One region of the Cupriavidus sp. CuC1 genome, then DNA from elsewhere that is predicted to be linked to it. Evidence: predicted binding sites of a transcription regulator. Region 1 holds the regulator's gene; the other holds the start of a gene.
The links. The regulator HrcA, encoded in region 1, represses chaperone genes, less so after heat shock. The targets are predictions, from matches to a motif close to TTAGCACTCNNNNNNNNNGAGTGCTAA.
Positions count from the first base shown of each region.

Region 2: the regulator HrcA is predicted to act here: its motif matches at 6,231-6,257, upstream of groES (co-chaperone GroES).

Region 1 is NZ_JBIUHC010000058.1:29,898-37,692, forward strand. It holds gene ACGLHR_RS23985 (DUF1841 family protein) at 15-446, shown strand; gene ACGLHR_RS23990 (phospholipase A) at 593-1,885, shown strand; gene ACGLHR_RS23995 (thioredoxin family protein) at 1,891-2,331, opposite strand; gene grpE (nucleotide exchange factor GrpE) at 2,422-2,979, opposite strand; gene ACGLHR_RS24005 (hypothetical protein) at 3,254-3,409, shown strand; gene ACGLHR_RS24010 (RNA-binding S4 domain-containing protein) at 3,454-3,849, opposite strand; gene hemH (ferrochelatase) at 3,883-4,998, opposite strand; gene hrcA (heat-inducible transcriptional repressor HrcA) at 5,111-6,148, opposite strand; gene ACGLHR_RS24025 (NAD kinase) at 6,263-7,180, shown strand; gene recN (DNA repair protein RecN) at 7,253-7,795, shown strand, end outside.
Region 2 is NZ_JBIUHC010000008.1:116-7,910, reverse strand. It holds gene ACGLHR_RS05100 (TadE/TadG family type IV pilus assembly protein) at 1-197, shown strand, start outside; gene ACGLHR_RS05095 (TadE family protein) at 197-832, shown strand; gene ACGLHR_RS05090 (vWA domain-containing protein) at 857-2,338, shown strand; gene ACGLHR_RS05085 (methyltransferase family protein) at 2,473-3,141, shown strand; gene ACGLHR_RS05080 (metallophosphoesterase) at 3,232-4,020, shown strand; gene groL (chaperonin GroEL) at 4,162-5,805, opposite strand; gene groES (co-chaperone GroES) at 5,847-6,137, opposite strand; gene ACGLHR_RS05065 (zinc-dependent alcohol dehydrogenase family protein) at 6,734-7,738, shown strand.

The DNA of each region.
Region 1 (7,795 bases):
CAATAGCGGGCATCATGTTCAATCCCTCCCGCGAAGAAGTCCGCCGTTTTTTCTGCGAAGCCTGGCAGAAGCAACGCGCAGGCAGCGTCCTCACCCCCCTCGAAGTCATTGCGGTCGACTGGATCGGCGAGCATCCCGAGTATCACAGCCTGCTCACCGACACGGAAGGCGCGCTGACTCAGGATTACACGCCTGAAGGCGGCCAGACCAATCCCTTCCTGCACCTGGCCATGCACCTGTCGATCTCCGAGCAGGTATCCATCGACCAGCCCCCGGGCATCCGCCGCGCCTACGAATCCCTGGTGCAGCGCCTGGACTCACCGCACGAGGCGCAGCATCAGGTCATGGAATGCCTCGGCGAAATGCTTTGGCAGGCACAGCGCACCGGCATGCCACCGGATGGCGAGCAATACATCGCCTCGATCCAGCGCCGCGCTACCCGCTAGGTGACGTCCCGGACCCATCGGAGCTGGGTACAAATCATCACAAAATTCCGGCGCATGGCGTGATAGTCACGTGATAGGCTGTACCGCGTCGCAATATCCTGCCGCGCGCGCATCACCTCTTCGCGAGGCTGCGCTGCCCTTATCCCATGCTGCCCAGCACGCTCAAGCCCGAGATCTGCCGCGCCGCGGCCAAGCCCCGCGCTCTCCTGCTGGCGCTCGCCCTCCTGGCCGCCTGGCCGCTATCTAGCCACGCTGCCGTGGCACTGCTGCAGCCACCAAAGGTGGTCGACGGCACCAAGCCCCTGACCCTGACCTTGTTGTTGAGCGCCGACGGCGCGAACCGTAGCTTCCTCGTCCCCCAGGCGATCGACGTCACGGCTTCGGCCGATCTGCAGGCCCCCGTCAGGCTCAGCATGCAACGCGTCACCGTGGGTCCCGCCACGATCAAATTGCGCAAGGGCGAGCACCGCACCGTCGCGTACAGCGCGGCATTGCCGCCCAACCTGCGTGGCGTGGTGCGGCTGGATCCCGTGGACATCGACGCCGCGCCTGTGCTGGTCACGCTCAACCGCGCCCCGCGCGCCGACGACCCGCCATCGGCCCAGGTCGCGGCAACCCCGGCACCCGCAACAAGTGTCGAAGGCAGCCCCCAGGCTGCGCCGGTTGTGCCTGTCATCCCGGTAGCAGCCGCCAGCCAGGCGGCCCCCATCCAGCCAGACCTGCAAGACCAGGGGCGGCTGACCTTCAACGACCCGATGTACTTCATGGCCGGGGCGCATGACGGGGCCAACGCCAAGTTCCAGTTCAGCTTCAAGTTCCGCATCTACCAGGGCGAGAACCCGGCTTCGCGCGGCTTGCTTGAGAACCTGTACTTCGGCTACACGCAGTTTTCGCTGTGGGATTTGTCGAGCGACTCGCGGCCGTTCCGCGACACCAACTACCGGCCGAGCCTGTTCTATTACCTGTCGGACACCGGGGTGCAGAACCGCGTGATCAGCCGGCTCTCGCTCGCCGCCGGCCTGGAGCATGAGTCGAATGGCCGCGACGGCGACCAGTCGCGCAGCATCAATACGGTGTTCGTCAAACCCACGTTTTATCTGGGGGACATGACCAACTGGCACTGGAGCGTCTCGCCCAAGCTGTACTACTACATCGAGAAGAACGACAACTCGGACATTGCCAGCTACCGGGGCTACATGGACCTGAAGCTGGCCTACGGCAAGCCGGACTCATGGGAGTTCGCCACCACCCTGCGCAAAGGCACGCAGAAGTACTACGGCAGCGTCGATGCGTCGGTGACGTATCCGCTGGCCAGGCTGATCCCCGGCACGGCGGGTTACCTGATGGCAGGCTATTTAGTCGGCTATGGCGAGAGCTTGCTGGACTACAACCACAAGCTGCCTTGGCAATTCCGGCTGGGATACGCGCTGTCGCGCTGACCCGCCTAACCGGCCAGCGGCTTGCCGCTAGCCTTCAGCCGCGCGTTGGCCACCGCCGCGGCAAACTGGCCGTGCCCATGCCAGCCGGTGGCCCGCCCCAGCTTCTTGCCCTTGTGGAAGAACATGAAGACCGGGATGCCGTGCAGGCCGAAGCGCTTGCCCAGCTCCGGGTGCGCATAGACGTTGGCGTGCAGCCAGTGCAGCTCCAGCGCCCGCACCGGCGCCGGATTGGCCAGCATGGCTTTTTTCGCCATCTCGCAATTGAAGCAGTCCACCCCCCAGAAAAACACACAGACCAGCGCATCGCCGGCAGCGGCGATGGCGCCATCGATGTCGGCGCCATCTACCGCGCGCATGCCGAACGCGTCGAAGGCGCGGTGGTCCAGGTGCGCCGCCGGATCCACGGCGGTGCCAGGCATGGCGGGGTTGTCTGGCTTTGTGGACATAGACGTCTCCAGCAATGGAAAACGCCCGGGCCAGCGGCACCGGGCGTTGCTTGTGCCAGCCCGCCGGGCGGACAGCAAAGAGGGTTGCGCTTACTTGGGCGCGGACACCGTGACCAGCGCCGGGCGCAGCACGCGATCAGCAATCGTGTAGCCGCGCTGCAGCACCGTGACCACGGTGTTCGGCTCCTGCGGCGCCGGCACCATCGAAATGGCCTGGTGACGGTGCGGATCGAACTTCTCGCCAACCGGGTTCAGCTCGACGATCTTGCCCTTCTCGAAAGCGCTGACGAGCTGGCGGGCGGTCAGTTCGACCCCTTCGCGCAGCTTGGCGATATCGCCCGACCCGTCGGCCAGCGCCGCCTGCAGGCTGTCCATCACGGGCAGCAGGTAGTCGGCAAAGGTCTCAATGGCGAATTTATGGGCCTTGGCGACGTCCTCCTGGGCGCGGCGGCGGATGTTCTCGCCCTCCGCGGTAGCCCGCAGGAACATGTCGTAGTTCTCCTTGGCCTTGGCTTCAAGCGCGGCCAACTGGGCCGCCACGTCCGCCGCGGCGGCGTTCTCGGCCTGGCCGGCCGGGGCGGTGTTCAGCTCCTCGCTGGCTGGCGTGAGCGGCGGCGTGGTGGATGGCGTCTGCTTCTGTTCTTCCATGTCGATCCGTATCAAAACAAAGACGCGGCCTGCCTGGCGCAGGCCGCCGGGTGGTCAATCGGCAAATGTAGCCTGCAGTTGGTGGCAGGCCCTCAATTTTCAAGAGCGCACAGCGACGGTGCACTGAAACACAAGGTTACAAATGGGGGTGCGCGGAAATAGGGGTCATATTGCTTTGCAACAGCGCACACCCTAAGATGAAACCGTATAAAAATGACAAAAATAACGGGGTCGAAGATGCAACTCAAGTGGGGCCACTCTCGAAAGGTTAGCCATGCATAAGCTGCCTGTTCTGACGGTCTTCCTTCTCGCCGCATTATCGGTGATGACAGCCTTCATCTGCCTCTCCGGCGCCTTCACGCCACGAGACACCGAATACGGCAGCGGCAAGGCTGTATTCAAGCATTACATCGTTCCCTACGTTCGCTGACCCAGCCGGGTGATTGCGGGCGACTGCACGTGCGGCCGTCCGCCTCACCCTCTGACCCCGTCGATCTGCCGACGGTCACGCTTGGTCGGGCGCCCCTGCAGCTTCGATGCAGGCTCCACGTTAAGGCGCCGATTCTCGGCATCCTGCCGCCGGCGCGCCTCGCTGGCCTCGGTTTCCGCATAGAGCGTCTGGGCTACCGCAGCCGGGCCGCGCAGCCCCGCAATCCCTTTCACCACGATTTCCCAGCGTTGCTGGTGCGCCTCCAGGACGACGGTGTCGCCCGGCTTCACCTCGCGCGAATTCTTGCACGCCTGGCCGTTGACCTGCACCTTGCCACGCTCCACCGCCTCGGCGGCCAGCGAGCGGGTCTTGAAGAAGCGCGCGCACCATAGCCATTTATCGATGCGCAGGCGGGCATCGGCCTCGAAAGATACACTCATGTCGTCACCTCCATGCGTTGAGCAGCGCCACGCTCATGCCGCGGCGCCGCGCGTCTGCGCTTGCGTGCGGCGGGCCTCCAGCTCATGCGGATGCGGCAGCCGCAGCGGCCAGCCCTGCAAGTGCTGCAAGCCGATCTCCGCCAGCCCGGCAATCCAGCTTTCCGAATCGTTGAGGCAAGGAATGTAGTGGAACACCTTGCCGCCTGCCACTTGGAACTCGGAGCGCCCTTCCATCGCGATCTCCTCCAGTGTCTCAAGGCAATCGGCCGGAAAGCCCGGACAAAACACGTCGACCCGCCCGGTGCCGACCTTGCCAAGTTCCTGCAAGGTGGGCGCGGTATAGGGCTGCAGCCACTCCGCCTTGCCAAAGCGCGACTGGAAAGTGACCTGGTACTGCCCAGGCTGCAGGCCCAGTGCCTCGCCCAGCAGGCGCCCGGTCTTGAGGCACTCGCAATGATAGGGATCGCCGAGTTCCAGCGTGCGGCGCGGCACGCCGTGGAACGACAGGATCAGCTTGTCGCCCCGCGCGAAATCCGGCGTGCCATGCTGCGCCCAGTATGCCCCCACCTGCTGGTGCAAGGCGGCAATGTACGCCGGATGGTCGTGGAAATGCTTGACCAGCCGCAGCTCCGGCTGGTTTCGCCACTGCTTGAGTACCCGGAACACCTCGTCGAAGCCCGTCGCCGTGGTGGTGCCGGAGTACTGCGGGTACAGCGGCAGCAGCAGGATGCGCTCTGTCCCCTGGCGGCGCAACGCTTCCAGCACCGAGCCGATCGACGGATTGCCGTAGCGCATGGCGCACGCCACGGTCACCTCATGGCCTTGCTGGTTCAGCAGCAGCTGCAGGGCGTGTGCCTGGCGCTCGGTGTGCACCAGCAGCGGGGAACCCGTCATATGGGCCTCGCGCAGCCAGATCGACTTGTACTTTATCGCCGAGGCGCGCGAGCGCAGCGGCACGATGATGCCGTACAGCAGCGGCAGCCAGGCTGCGCGCGGGATCTCCACCACACGCGGGTCGGACAGGAACTGCTTGAGGTAGCTTCCGACCGCCTTCGGCGTTGGCGCATCCGGCGTGCCAAGGTTGATCAACAGGATGGCCGTGCGCGGCGCCTGGCCATGCTGGTAGGCCGGTTCGGGAGTAAACGTCATGTAATTTCCGGTGTGGCGGGGCGGCGCGGGCACAAGGCGCGCGCCAGCCAGGGCTCGCCGAGCTTACAGGATCTGGGGAACAGGCAGTCTGTGAGACCGGGCCAGGCCAACACTAGTTCTGGCTGAGCGCGCTGGACAACAGGCGCGCGGTGATGTCGACGATCGGAATGACCCGTTCGTAGGCCATGCGGGTCGGCCCGATCACCCCGAGCGTGCCGACGATCTGGCCGTCGACTTCGTAGGGCGCGGTAATGACCGCCATGTCTTCCAGCGGCACCAGCTTGCTCTCGCCGCCGATGAAGATCTGCACGCCCTGGGCGTGGCTGGAGACATCGAGCAGCTTGAGCAGGCCGGTCTTGTGCTCGAACACGTCGAACAGGCGGCGCAGCTTTTCCATGCTGGAGGACAGGTCCTCCACCTCCAGCAGCTTGCGCTCGCCCGAAATGAAGACGTGATCGTCGTCCCCCTCGGCCATGGCGCTGCTGCCCGCCTCCACCGCCGCCTGCATCAGCTGCGACATATCCATGCGCAGCGCCTGCAGCTCGCCGCGCAGGTGGTTGCGCACGTTGTCGAAACTCATGCCGGCAAAGTGCGAGTTGATGAAATTGGCGGCTTCGACCAGCTGGGACGGGGTGTACGGCAGCTCGGTCTGGATGATGCGGTTCTGCACGTCGCCCTCGGGGGTGACGATGATCAGCAGGATGCGCTTGTCCGACAGCCGCATGAATTCGACCTGGCGGAACGCCTGGGCGCGCCGTGGCGTCATCACCACGCCGGCGAATTGCGACAGGTTGGACAAGGTGTGCGCCGCCGAGGTGATCATCCGTTGCGGCCCAAGCTGCTGGCCCTGCAGCTGGCCCCGGATCTTGCCGGTCAGCTCGGCCAGGTTGAGCGCGCCGTCCAGCGGCTGGGCGGTCAGCATGGTATCGACGAACAGCCGATAGCCACGCGGCGTGGGGATACGCCCGGCCGAGGTATGCGGGCTGGTAATGAACCCCATTTCCTCCAGGTCGGACATCACATTGCGGATGGTCGCCGGAGACAGGTCGAGCCCCGAGTACTTCGACAAGGTTCGAGAGCCCACGGGCAGCCCCTCGGCGATGTAGCGCTCGATGAGGGTTTTGAGAAGCGTTTTCGCACGTTCATCCATGATGTTCCTGATTTTACGCAAGTTTTCACCATTCGGGCGGCTCATCCGCGATCCGGCCCGGCGGCGAGCGCCCTCCTGCTGACAATGGTCACGGCGGTATGGTCTAATCCCGGCATGTCTTCGCTCCCCAAGCCCGGCGCCGCGCGCGCCCCATTTCGCACCGTCGCCCTGATCGGCAGGTACGCCACTGCCGGCATCGAGGGCCCGCTGGAAGAGCTGGCCGCCTGTATCCTCAGGAACGGCCAGGATGTGGTGTTCGAGCGCGAAACCGCCCTGGCCACCGGGCTGACCGACTATCCGGCGCTGGCGCCCAACGAAATCGGCAAGCATGCCGATGTGGCGGTGGTGCTCGGCGGCGACGGCACCCTGCTGGGCCTGGCGCGCCAGCTGGCCGGCTACCCGGTGCCGCTGATCGGCGTGAACCATGGGCGCCTCGGCTTCATGACCGACATCCCGTTGGAGGATGTGCACTCGGTGCTCCCGGACATGCTGGCGGGCCGCTACGAGTCCGAGACCCGCATGCTGCTGGAGTCCCAGGTGGTGCGCGACGATGGCGTGATCTTCTCCGCGCTGGCCTTCAACGACGTCGTGGTCAACCGTTCCGGCATTTCCGGCATGGTCGAGCTGGCGGTGTCGGTGGACGGCCACTTCATGTACAACCAGCGCTCCGACGGCCTGATCGTCTCCACGCCGACCGGCTCGACCGCCTATGCGCTGTCGGCAGGCGGCCCGATCCTGCACCCTACCTTGTCGGGGCTGGTGTTGGTGCCGATTGCCCCGCATGCGCTGTCCAACCGCCCGATCGTCCTGCCGCACGATGCCGAGGTGTCGATCGAGGTCGCCACGGCGCGCGACGCCAGCGTGAACTTCGACATGCAGTCGCTGACCTCGCTGCTGCCGGGCGACCGCATCGTGGTGCGGCGCTCGGCCAAGACCGTCAACCTGCTGCACCCGATCGGCTACAACTATTACGCCACGCTGCGCAAGAAGCTGCACTGGCACGAGTACCCGAGCGAAGACAACCGGCTCTAATCCGCCCCGGTCCGCACCGAACCGGCCCAGATCCGCCCCCTGACATCATCCAGCCCCGACCAGTCGACCACGATGCTGCGCAGCCTGTCCATCCGCGATTTCGTCATCGTCGATACGCTCGACCTCGACTTCTCCCCGGGCTTCACCGTCTTCACCGGCGAGACCGGCGCCGGCAAATCGATCCTGATCGATGCGCTGGCCCTGGTGCTGGGTGAGCGCGCCGACGCCGGCGTGGTCCGCGAAGGCGCCGCCCGGGCCGGCATCAGCGCCACCTTCTCCACCCCGGCCGGGCTCGACGCGTGGCTGGCCGAACATGACCTCACCGGCGACGAAGGCACGGTGCTGCTGCGCCGTACCGTCGACGCCAGCGGGCGCAGCAAGGCCTTTATCAACGGCGGCGCCGCCACGCTGGGCCAGCTGCGCGACATCGGCGACCGCCTGGTCGATATCCACGGCCAGCATGCCCATCAGTTGCTGCTGCGCCCCGACGCCCAGCGCCTGCTGCTCGATGCCCATGCCGGGCTCACCGCGCAGGCCGGCGCGGTGGCCGAAGCCTGGCGCTCGTGGCGCGCGTGCGTGCGCCAGCGCGAAACCGTCGAGCACCGCTCGCGCGAG
Region 2 (7,795 bases), on a different contig from region 1:
CGACGGTCACCACCTGGGTCAACGGCACCAGCCAGGCCAGCGGCGGCAGCATGTTCGGCGCCGCCGGCGACCTTGTGGTGATCCAGGTCAATTGCTCCTGGCCCTTGCTCACGCCGATGGTCGCGGCCTTCTTCACGTCCACTGGCGGCAAGTACAACTTCAGCGTCGCCGCCACCATGCGCAACGAGGCCTTCTGATGAAACGCACCCGTCCACTGCGCCGCAGGCAGGCAGCGCGCGGCATCGCCGCGATCGAGTTCGGCATCCTGCTGCCCATCTTCATCTTCCTGACGCTGCCCGTGATCGATTTCGCGCGGGCCATCCAGGCCAACCTGATCCTGGTCAACCTGACCCGCGAAGGCGCCAACCTGGCCTCGCGCAGCGCGGCCTATACGCCGCAGGAGATCATGGTGGCGCTGGCGCAAACCACGCCGCCGCTGAAGATGAGCCAGCGCGGCATGATCTACATCACCAAGGTCATGGGCGACGCCGAGAACTGCGCCGGCGGCAACTGCACGGTGCGCAACATCGTGCTTGAACAGTACCGCTGGACGGGCGGCTGGTCGCTAAGCGGCTCCGTGCCGGGCAGCCTGGTGTGGAACTGCGGCAGCGGCAGCGGCTCATGGGCGAGCGACGGCAGTTGCGCCGGCCTGCCTTCCGGCGGCACCTCGTCGCCCACCGCGAACGCCATGACGGGCTTGCTGAGCGATGGCCAGATCGTCTACGTCGTCGAGTCTTACTACAACTTCGACATGTACTTCAAGGGCCTGACGATGGGCGTGCTGAAAATGCCGAACATCGGGCCCAACCTGTACTCGGTCACCTCGTTCTGAAACAAGGAACGCCAAGGAGCAGCCATGAAACTGCAACACGCTGATAAGCAACGGGGGCAGATCACCATCATCGCGGGCCTGCTGATGATCGGGCTGCTGGGCGTCGTCGGGCTGGCCGTGGATGCCGGCATGGCCTATGTGACCAAGGCCAAGCTGAATGCCGCCGTGGACTCCGCCGCGGTCGCCGCGGCCAAGGCGGTCACCAACGGCACCACACAGGCCGACCAGGCGGCAAATGCCCGCCAGGCCGCCAGCAGCTTCTTCTACGCCAACTATCCCACGGGCTACCTGCGCGCCACGCCCTCGCTGAATCCGGTGACAGTAAACTTCGATACGCCCACGCTGGGGGCGATCACCATCGGCGTCTCCGCCACGGCGACGATGCCGCTTTCGCTGATGAAGATCCTCGGCTTCAACAATATCGCCGTGGCCGCGACATCGCAGTCCATCCGCAAGGACCTTGACCTGATCTTCATCATTGATTCATCGGGTTCGATGGGTCCCGTATGGAGCACGGTCAGGGCGAACGCCAACAGCTTCCTCGAACAGTTCAGCCCCACGGAGGACCGCGTGGGCCTGGTGCATTTTTCAACCGGGGCTGTTTCGGATATCAACATCAACACGACGCAGCGCGGGTTCAACCGCACGGTCATGGAGAACACGATCACCAACCTCTCCAACGGCGGCAACACCAACTATGCGGAGGCGCTGTGGCAGGCCCGCTCGCAGCTCAACAGCATCGCGACCAGCAACCGGTCGAGCCTGCGCGTGGTGGTGCTTTTCTCAGACGGCGAGCCAAATACGCTGGCCGCCAGCTACCGCATGGACACCAGCACGAGCACCACCACCACCGTCACCACGACCACCTGCAACAGCAAGGGCAAGGCCTGCAAGAGCAGCAGCACGAGCAACACCACCAGCAGCACGGTCAACGGCATCACGTTCTGCGCGGGCAGCGCCACGACCAGCTCGCCCAGCTCCAGCGTTGGCGGCTTCTACCAGATCAACCAGCAAAACACCAAGATGACCGGCGCCTGCGCGAATCTCAGCTCGAGCTCGACGCAGACCAGCGGCAGCTCGGGGGACGGCAAGACGCCCGGCATCTTCACCTCCACCTCCACCACCACCACGGTCACGCCGACCCAGATGCCTGCGTACTACAACGCCCACAACGCGGCCGACCACGAGTTCCCGATCACGCCCACTTCGGTGCCCTACGTCGTCGGCTCCACCTTCAACGCCCAGAACATCTTCAACGCCTCGACCAACGTGCCGGTGGAGATGGCCACCTACCTGCGCAGCAACGGCGTGTACATCTTCACCCTGGGACTGGACGGCAACGGCGGCTTCAACGCCGACCTGCTCAAGAACCTGGCCAACACGCCGGATGCGCCTCTGTACAACAGCGCCCAGCCGTCCGGCGTCTATTGCTACGCCGCCAACATCAGCGGCCTCAAACCGTGTTTTTCCAAGCTGGCTTCGGAGATCCTGCGCATTTCCAAGTGAGCGGGACACGGGACACGGGCCACGGGCCACGGGCCACGGGTGGCGACGGTGCGGCAGGCAAACGGGTAAAGCGCAGGCTGGTATGAACGCGTTGCAATAACGATCCAGAAGTAGTGCCTTTTCAGGGGGAAATCATGTACGACAGCAACTCCGCTGAGTTCGCCGGGACGCCCCCGCCCATGGCACTGCGGCCCCGCGAGATCGCGGTTGAGATGGGCCTGCGCATCGCCACCGCCCTGCTCCTCGGCCTGTTCGCCTACGCGGCTATCACGCACTGGCTCGCCGAGCCGACGCGCATCACGCTGCTGCTGATCGTCGTGACGGAATGCCTGACGGTCGGGCTGTCACTGATCGTACGGGTGCCGGCGCGGCGCGACTGGAGCTTCGTCGCCGTCCTCTGCTCACTCGGGGGCACCTACTACTTCATGGCCATCCAGCTTGCGCCCGGCACGCGCATCGTGCCGGAGGCGATCGGCGCCGGGCTGCAGATCGCCGGGCTGGCCTGGCAGATCTTCGCCAAGGCCTCGCTGCGCTATTCGTTCGGCATCCTGCCGGCCAACCGCGGAATCGTGTCGGGTGGCGCCTACCGGCTCGTTCGTCATCCGATCTACCTGGGCTACCTCGCCACCGACATCGGCTTCCTGCTGGCCAACTTCGGGCTGCAGAACGTGCTGGTGTTCGCCGGGCAGTTTGTCCTGCAGGGGATCCGCATCGCCCGCGAGGAAGCGCTGCTGTCGGAGGATCCCGAGTACCGGGCCTATCGGAGCAAGGTTCACTACCGCGTTTTACCGGGCGTCTTCTGAGGGCCACGCCGGCCTTGACCGGGCCGGCGCTTTTCTGAAGAATCCATGCACGTGCGCGCCCGCGCAAGCGTACACCCGCATGGAGCCAGCATGAGAATCCGCATCCTCAGCGATCTGCACCTCGAACACGACGCACCGGAGTCAGTCCCCGCCTGCCCCGCCGACCTGGTGGTGCTGGCCGGCGATATCGCCAACGGCCGCGCCGGCGTCGACTGGGCCGCGCGCACCTTTTCGGGGCCGGTAGTCTATGTGCCGGGCAATCACGAGTACTACGAGGGCGCCTTCGAAACGGTCGACGCCGCCATGGCACAAGCCTCCCAGGCGGCGCCGCACGTGCGGGTGCTCAATGATGCCGTTGCCTATTTCGATGATCTTGCGGGCGAGCCGGTGCGCGTGATCGGCACCACCTGGTGGACTGACTACGCGTTGTTCGGCGCCGGCCGGCGCGAGGAGTCGATGCTGGCCTGCGCGGGCGTGATGGTCGACCACCGCCTGATCGAGGTGGCCGATGGCAACGGCCAGCACCGCCGCTTCACCGTGGCCGATGCCCTGGCGCGGCACCAGGCTGCCAGCGCCTGGCTCGCGGCGCAGCTCGCCACGCCCTTTGCCGGCAAGACGGTGGTGGTCACCCACCATGCGCCGGATCTGGGCAGCCTCGACCCGCGCTTCTCCCACGACCTGGTCTCCGCCGGCTTTATCTCGCGCCGCCCGGACCTGGTCGCGCAGGCCGACCTGTGGGTGCATGGCCATACGCATACGGGCTTCGACTACCGCCTCGACGATGCGCGCGTGGTGTGCAACCCGCGCGGCTATATCCGCCGCAAGACCGGCGAGCTGGAGAACCCGGCCTTCGACTGGTGCTATACGGTGGAGATCTGAGGCTTTCCGGCGACGGCGCGCAGCTCGCCCATATCGCCCCGCATACCGTCGCCCCACAAACAAAAACCCCCGCCGGCTCGCGCCAGCGGGGGTTTTTGCTACTACGGGTACAGCAGGCTGCCGTTTGGCGGGCCGGCAGATTTACATCATGCCGTCCATGCCGCCCATGCCGCCCATGCCGCCCGGCATTGCCGGAGCCGATTCATCCTTCGGCGTTTCAGCAACTGCGCAGTCGGTGGTCAGCATCAGCGAAGCGACCGAAGCAGCGTTCTGCAGCGCGGTGCGGGTCACCTTGGTCGGGTCCAGCACGCCCATTTCCACCAGGTCACCGTACTCGCCGGTGGCGGCGTTATAGCCGTAGTTGCCCTTGCCATCGATGACCTTGGCCACGACGACCGAAGCTTCTTCGCCAGCGTTCAGCACGATCTGGCGCAGCGGCTCTTCCATGGCGCGCAGCACGATCTTGATGCCCGCGTTCTGGTCAGCGTTGTCGCCGGTCAGGCCAGCGATGGCAGCGCGAGCGCGCAGCAGTGCCACACCGCCGCCGGGGACAATGCCTTCTTCCACGGCTGCACGGGTTGCGTGCAGTGCATCTTCCACGCGTGCCTTCTTTTCCTTCATTTCGACTTCGGTGGCGGCTCCAACCTTGATCACTGCAACGCCGCCGGCCAGCTTGGCCACGCGTTCTTGCAGCTTTTCACGGTCGTAGTCCGAGGTCGCTTCTTCGATCTGGGCACGGATCTGCTTCACGCGTGCTTCGATCGAGCCCGCGTCGCCGGCGCCGTCGATGATGATGGTGTTTTCCTTGCCGATTTCGATGCGCTTGGCTTGACCCAGTTCTTGCAGGGTTGCCTTTTCCAGCGTCAGGCCGATTTCTTCAGCGATCACTGCACCGCCGGTCAGGATGGCGATGTCTTCCAGCATGGCCTTGCGGCGGTCGCCGAAGCCCGGAGCCTTGACAGCAGCGGTCTTCAGGATGCCACGGATGTTGTTCACCACCAGGGTCGCCAGGGCTTCGCCCTCGACGTCTTCAGCGATGATCAGCAGCGGGCGGCCCGACTTGGCCACTTGTTCCAGCACCGGCAGCAGGTCGCGGATGTTCGAGATCTTCTTGTCGAACAGCAGGACGAACGGGTTTTCCAGGGCAACAACCTGCTTTTCCGGGTTGTTGATGAAGTACGGCGACAGGTAGCCGCGGTCGAACTGCATGCCTTCCACGACTTCCAGCTCGTCGGCCAGCGACTTGCCGTCTTCCACGGTGATCACGCCTTCCTTGCCGACCTTGTCCATCGCTTCAGCGATCAGCTTGCCGATCACTTCGTCGCTGTTGGCGGAGATCGAGCCAACCTGGGCGATTTCCTTGCTGGTGGTGGTGGTCTTGGTCAGCTTCTTCAGCTCTTCAACCGCGTTCACCACAGCCTTGTCGATGCCGCGCTTCAGGTCCATCGGGTTCATGCCGGCGGCAACGTACTTCATGCCTTCGCGCACGATCGACTGGGCCAGCACGGTTGCGGTGGTGGTACCGTCACCGGCGTTGTCGCTGGTCTTGGAAGCCACTTCCTTGACCATTTGCGCGCCCATGTTCTGCAGCTTGTCCTTCAGCTCGATTTCCTTGGCCACGGACACACCGTCCTTGGTCACGGTCGGGCCGCCGAAGCTGCGCTCCAGCACCACGTTGCGACCCTTCGGGCCCAGGGTAACCTTGACTGCGTTGGCGAGAATGTTCACGCCTTCGACCATCTTGGCACGGGCGGCGTCGCCGAATACTACGTCTTTAGCTGCCATGTTCTGAATCTCCTAAATCTGTACGAAAGGGGGTGCGTGGATTACTTGTTCACCACGGCCATGATGTCTTCTTCGCGCATGACCAGCAGTTCCAGGCCATCCACCTTCACGGCCTGGCCGGCATACTTGCCGAACAGCACGCGGTCACCCACCTTGACGTCGAGCGCAATCGAAGCACCCTTGTCATCCTTCTTGCCGGGGCCCACGGCGAGCACTTCACCTTGATCAGGCTTTTCGGCAGCGTTGTCGGGAATCACGATGCCGGAAGCGGTCTTGGTTTCATTGTCCAGACGCTTCACGATCACGCGGTCGTGCAAAGGACGCAGATTCATACGGACTCCTTGGTACAAAAAGTGATTTTAGGTTCACAAAAATTGACCGCCAGCACTGACGGCCAGCAGAATTAGTACGCTGGAAGAGGTCTGTTAGCACTCATGCCCAGCGAGTGCTAATTATAGGGACGGGGGGTGGCGTTTTCAAGTCGACGACTTGATACGTGTTTACCCTGGAATTGTGAAAATCGTTGTGGGGACTGGCCGCGCGGCAGAATCTTTATTCGCGGCCCAACGAATTCCGTCGAGATAAAAGTTACTTATAGACCACTCTTACAACACCTCCCGGGTCCCATACAAGTACCTGAACAAGCTGCGCACCAGGATCTTCCTGCCGGTGCCAGACGAGATCCGGACCGGGTTCGGCATCCCCGCGCCTGAGGGCGCGGCCGAGCAGGAAGCGGGGATCGAGCTGATCTGGAGCCTGCAGCATCTTCTACCTGGGCGTGCGCAAATGGAGAGAAACACTCCATTCAAAACTGCATGGCAAGAGTACAGAAGCGTTGATTTACGAACACGCCGGCATGGCCAAGAATGGCCACACCAACCCACCGCCACTCCATCGCCAATCCATCGCCAACTATCCGGAGCGCATCATGCCCCAAGCCACCATGCAGGCCCTCGTCGTCGAATCCGCGGGCGCGCCGTTCACGGCCGCCCGGCTTCCCAAGCCAGACGCCGGCCCCGGCCAGGTGCTGGTGCGCATCCTGGCCAGCGGCGTCAACCCGCTCGACACCAAGATCCGCGCCGGCCACGCGGAGCACGCCCGCCACCCATTTCCCGCCGTGCTGGGCCTGGACCTGGCCGGCGTGGTCGAAGCCGTGGGCGCGGGCGTAACGGCCTTCGCGCCCGGCGACGAGGTCTATGGCATGACAGGAGGCGTCGGCGGCCTGCAAGGCTCGCTCGCCCAGTACGCGGCGGTCGACGCCGAGCTGCTCGCGCACAAGCCCGCCGCGCTGTCGATGCGCGAAGCCGCCGCGTTGCCGCTGGTATTCATCACCGCGTGGGAAGGCCTGGTCGACCGGGCCCGCGTGCAGCCTGGCCAGAAGGTGCTGGTGCATGGCGGCGCGGGCGGCGTGGGGCATATCGCGGTACAGATCGCCCGCGCGCTCGGGGCGCAGGTCTACGCCACGGGCTCGGCCGCGCAGAAGGCAATCATCGAGGGCTACGGCGCCACCGCCATCGACCACGCCACGACATCGGTCGCGCAGTATGTCGACCAATACACGGCGGGCGCGGGCTTCGACGTGGTCTACGATACGGTGGGCGGCGCGGTGCTGGACAGCTCGTTCCTCGCCGCGCGCACCTATGGCGGCCATGTGGTGAGCTGCCTTGGCTGGGGCACGCATGCGCTGGCGCCGCTGTCGTTTCGTGCGGCCACGTACTCCGGCGTGTTCACGTTGATGCCCATGCTCACCGGCAAGGGCCGTGCGCACCACGGCGAGATCCTGCGCGAAGCAGCGCGGCTGGCCGACGCGGGCAAGCTCTCCGTGCGGCTCGACCCGCGGCACTTCCAGCTCGAAGACGCCATCGAGGCGCATCGCGCGATCGAGACCGGCACGGCCAAGGGCAAACTGGTGGTGGATGTTGCGAAGGACTAGACGCGGGGGTGTCTCTTTAGGGCGGGGTTTTGATGCTTCTGGCTGCTTGCGCGGCTG